One region of the Kutzneria kofuensis genome, then DNA from elsewhere that is predicted to be linked to it. Evidence: riboswitches for the same ligand, from Rfam matches in the RefSeq annotation. Region 1 holds a riboswitch; the other holds the start of a gene.

The links. Region 1 has a riboswitch for ZMP and ZTP ahead of BJ998_RS00590 (5-aminoimidazole-4-carboxamide ribonucleotide transformylase). Riboswitches for the same ligand answer to the same signal wherever they lie in the genome.
Region 2: another riboswitch for ZMP and ZTP. It lies ahead of glyA (serine hydroxymethyltransferase); the one in region 1 lies ahead of BJ998_RS00590 (5-aminoimidazole-4-carboxamide ribonucleotide transformylase).

Annotation. Positions count from the first base shown of each region.
Region 1 is NZ_JACHIR010000001.1:124,749-126,943, forward strand. It holds gene BJ998_RS00580 (carboxylate-amine ligase) at 1-272, shown strand, start outside; gene BJ998_RS00585 (DinB family protein) at 276-785, opposite strand; ZMP/ZTP riboswitch at 804-888, shown strand; gene BJ998_RS00590 (5-aminoimidazole-4-carboxamide ribonucleotide transformylase) at 915-1,982, shown strand; gene BJ998_RS00595 (class I SAM-dependent methyltransferase) at 2,013-2,195, shown strand, end outside.
Region 2 is NZ_JACHIR010000001.1:791,301-793,495, reverse strand. It holds gene BJ998_RS03520 (glycosyltransferase family 2 protein) at 1-655, shown strand, start outside; ZMP/ZTP riboswitch at 660-749, shown strand; gene glyA (serine hydroxymethyltransferase) at 781-2,043, shown strand; gene recD2 (SF1B family DNA helicase RecD2) at 2,047-2,195, shown strand, end outside.

The DNA of each region.
Region 1 (2,195 bases):
CCGCCCGTGACGGGCTCGGCGGCAGCTGCGTCAATCCCGTCACCGGGCACACACTGCCCACTCCCGTGCTGGCGCGGCAGCTCATCGGCCGGATACGGCCGGCGCTGGAGGACTTCGGCGACCTCGACCTCGTGCTCGACCTGCTGGAGTCGTTGGTGGCCAAGGGATGCGGGTCGACCCGCCAGCGCCGGGCGTTCGCACGCAACGGCAAGCTCACCGACGTGGTGGACCTGCTGACCGCGCAGACCGCCGGGGCCGACGAGCTGGTGTGAGCCTTACTCGCCGGTCGTCCCGTCGGCGAACTCCCTGAGCACGTCGAGGTGCCCGACGTGGCGCGCGGTCTCCTGCACCACGTGCGTCAGCAGCCAGCGAACCGTCTTGTCGGCGTCCCCGGCCGACGGGTCGCCGGCGTTCCTGCCCTGCAGCGCCCGTCGGGAGAGTTCCCACTGCTCCTGGTACGCCGCGACAACGGAGTCCGGCGTGTCCTGTTCGGACAGTCGGAAGTCGATGTCCGGGTCGGGGCTGTCCCAGCGGTTCGGCACGTCCTGGCCGCCGCCGACGATGGACAGCCAGTAGCGCTCGACCGAGGTGAGGTGGCGGATCACGCCCAAAGCGCTGAACAGCGGCGACGCCGGGAACGGCGTCGCCGCCGCGGCCGCGCGGTCCAGGCCGGCCAGCTTGTTCACGGCCGTGATCCGCAGGAAGGTCAGGAACTCGGTGAGCAGCCTCAGCTCGTCGGTGGCGTTCGTCTCCGGCCACCGACGCGACAGTTCTCTCGAACTCATGTTCGATAAGGTATCATTGCGGGAGGTCGTGACTGGCGAGGGTGGGCTACCACCGGGGAGCGGCCGGCACGTGATGCGAGCGTCGACCGCCTGGGCGTCTCCGTCAGCAGAGAAGCTGAGGAGGCAGCGATGGAGTTCCGCTACGGCATCAACCCCCAGCAGGCCGCCGAGTTCGACGGGTCATCGGTCCGCGTCCTGAACGGGCAGCCCTCGTACATCAACATGCTGGACGCTCTCAACGCGTGGCAGCTGGTGCGGGAGGCGTCCCGGGCGCTCGGGCGGACCGTCGCCGCCTCGTTCAAGCACGTCTCCCCCGCCGGCGCCGCGCTGTCCGGGCCGATCGACCAGGTCACCGCCGACCTGTACGGGATGGACGACGTCGGCCCCGTCGCGAGCGCCTACCTGCGGGCCCGCGACGCCGACCCCAAGTCCTCGTACGGCGACTTCGCCGCCGTGTCCGCGCCCGTCGACGCCGAACTGGCCGAGCTGCTCAGCGCCGTCGTGTGCGACGGCATCGTCGCCCCCGGCTTCGAGCCCGGCACCGTCGGCACGCTCGGCGGCAAGAAGGGCGGCCGCTTCCTCGTCATCGAGGCCGACCCCGATTTCGTTCCCCCGCAACGGGAAACCCGCGAGGTCTTCGGCATGCGCCTGGTGCAGGACCGCGATCCCGTGCCGCTGACCCGCTCCCTGCTCGGCGACGACCTGCCGTCGTCGGCCGTCGACGACCTGCTGCTGGGCATGGCCGTGCTGCGCTACACCCAGTCCAACTCCGTCTGCTACGTCAGGGACGGCGCCACGCTGGGCATCGGCGCCGGGCAGCAGTCCCGTGTGGACTGCACCCGGCTGGCCGGCAGCAAGGTCGACATCTGGTGGCTGCGCCGGCATCCCGCCGTGCGGGTGCTGCTCGACGTCGCCCCCGGCACGCGGCGGCAGGACCTGATCAACGAGCAGATCCGGTACATCGAGGAGGACCTCACCGCCATCGAGCGCGCCGAGTGGATGGAACGCCTGTCCGGCGTCTCCTTCGCCTCCGACGGCTACCTCCCGTTCCGCGACAACGTCGACCACGCCGCGCGGCACGGCGTCCGGTACATCGCGGAGCCCGGCGGCTCGATTCGTTCCGACGACGTCGCCGAGGCCTGCCGCAAGCACGGCATCACCCTCGTGCGGACGGGGCTGCGGCTGTTCCACCACTGACTCCGTCGATTCCCCCGCTACGGTGTAGCCATGGGGGACTACGACTCACTTGTGGCCGCCGCCGAGGCGGTTCCGCTGCACGGCTGGGATTTCGGCTGGCTGGACGGGCGTGCCGTCACCGCGGAGCCGTCGTGGCGCTACCCGGACCTCGCCCGGGAACTGCTCCGCGACGCCGGTGCGGTGCTGGACATCGACACCGGCGGCGGCGAGCTC
Region 2 (2,195 bases), 670 kb from region 1:
CAGCGAGGTCGTGGTGTTCGACGCCGGCTACCCGGCGGAGCTGGCGGCCCGCCTGCGTGAGCTGGGCGGCGACCGGCTCCGGTGGCAGGCCACGCAGCGCCACGCCAACACCAACCTGGTGTGGAACCAGTTCGTCGCGACGACCCGGTCGAAGCACCTGATGTGTGTGGAGAACGACGTCGAGCTGCGGCCGGGCGCGAGCGCCGAACTGATGTCGATGCTCGCCTCCGGCTACTGCGACGTGGCCGTGCCGGTGGTGCACGAGGACGAGGTGGGCAACCCGCACTTCGACCCGGCCCCGACCGGCGTGCGCCGGATCGTCACGCAGCTGGAGCGGCACTGCTTCGCCCTGTCGCGGGCGACGGCGCTGCGGCTCGGCGGGCTGGACGAGCAGATGTGGTGCCGCACCGACCTCGACCTCGGGCTGACCCTGCAGCTGCACGGGCTCGCCGTCGGCGTCACGCCCAACGCGGCCGCGGTGTTCCGGCGCCACCAGGACCCGGCCGTGGACCGCGACTTCTACGACCACCGCTGGGACCTGGCGCGGGTGGCCGCGGCCAACGAGCGGGTGCGGGCGAAATGGCGCATCGAACCCGCGGGCGAGGCCTGCCGGATGCGAGCCCTGCTTGAGGACAACCCCGGCGTCGCGGTTTAGGATCACTCAGCGTCGCGACTGGCGTGTTGGGGTGGAATCGACCACCGGGGAGCGACCGCAGTACACGGTGGCGTCGCGCGCCTGGGTGTCAGCTGCCACGACCGCATTGACTCGGGAGTTTGACGATGCATCAGCCCGCACTCACCGCACTGACCGCCACCGACCCCGAGCTGGCCGGACTGGTCGAGTCCGAGGCCAAGCGCCAGCACGACAAGATCCGTCTGATCGCCTCCGAGAACTACGTCTCCACCGCCGTGCTCGAGGCGACCGGCACCGTGCTCACCAACAAGTACTCCGAGGGCTACGCCGGCAAGCGCTACTACGAGGGTCAGCAGTTCATCGACCCGATCGAGCAGCTGGCGATCCAGCGGGCCAAGGACGTGTTCGGCGTCGAGCACGCCAACGTGCAGCCGTACTCCGGCTCGCCGGCGAACCTGGCGATCTACCTGGCCTTCCTCAAGCCGGGCGAGACCGTGATGGGCATGGGGCTGCCGTCGGGCGGGCACCTGACCCACGGCTGGACGGTGTCGGCCACCGGCAAGTGGTTCAACGCCGTCCGCTACGGCGTGACCAAGGAGACCGGCCGCGTCGACATGGACGAGGTGCGCGACCTGGCCCTGGCCGAGCGGCCGAAGGTGATCTTCTGCGGCGGCACGGCCATCCCGCGCACCATCGACTTCCCGGCGTTCGCCGAGATCGCCCGTGAGGTCGGCGCCGTGCTGGCCGCGGACGTCGCGCACATCGCCGGCCTGATCGCCGGCGGCGCGCACCCGTCCCCGGTCGGCCACGCCAACGTGATCTCCACGACCACGCACAAGACGCTGCGCGGCCCGCGCGGCGCGATGCTGATGTCCGACGCCGAGCACGCGTCGGCGCTGGACAAGGCCGTGTTCCCCGGCCTGCAGGGCGGCCCGCACAACCACACAACCGCCGGCATCGCGGTCGCCCTCAAGGAGGCGGCGACCGAGGACTTCCGGACGTACGCGCACAACGTGGTGGCCAACGCGCAGGCGCTCGCGGCGGCGCTGTCCGAGCGCGGCTTCGACCTGGTCTCCGGCGGCACCGACAACCACCTGCTGCTGATCGACCTGACATCCAAGAACGTCGCCGGCAAGCCGGCGGCCAAGGCGCTGGACCGGGCCGGCATCGAGCTGAACTACAACACCGTGCCGTTCGACCCGCGCAAGCCGTTCGACCCGTCCGGCATCCGGCTGGGCACCGCCGCGATCACCACCCGCGGCCTCGGCGTCGAGCAGATGCCGCAGCTGGCGGCGTGGATCGACCGGGTCGTGACCGCGGCCGCCAACGGCGACGAGTCCGTCATCGACACCACCGCGGCCGAGATCTCCGAGCTGCTGGCGGGCTACCCGATGCCGGGCTGGGCCTGATCGATGCCAGGCTCCGGGGACTCGCTCGGCTACGCCGTCGTCGAGGGTTCACTGGAGCGGATCACCTACGCCAACGAGGAGACCGGGTACACCGTCGCCAAGGTCGACACCGGCCGCGGCGCCGGTGACCTGCTCACCGTCGTGGGGTCGTT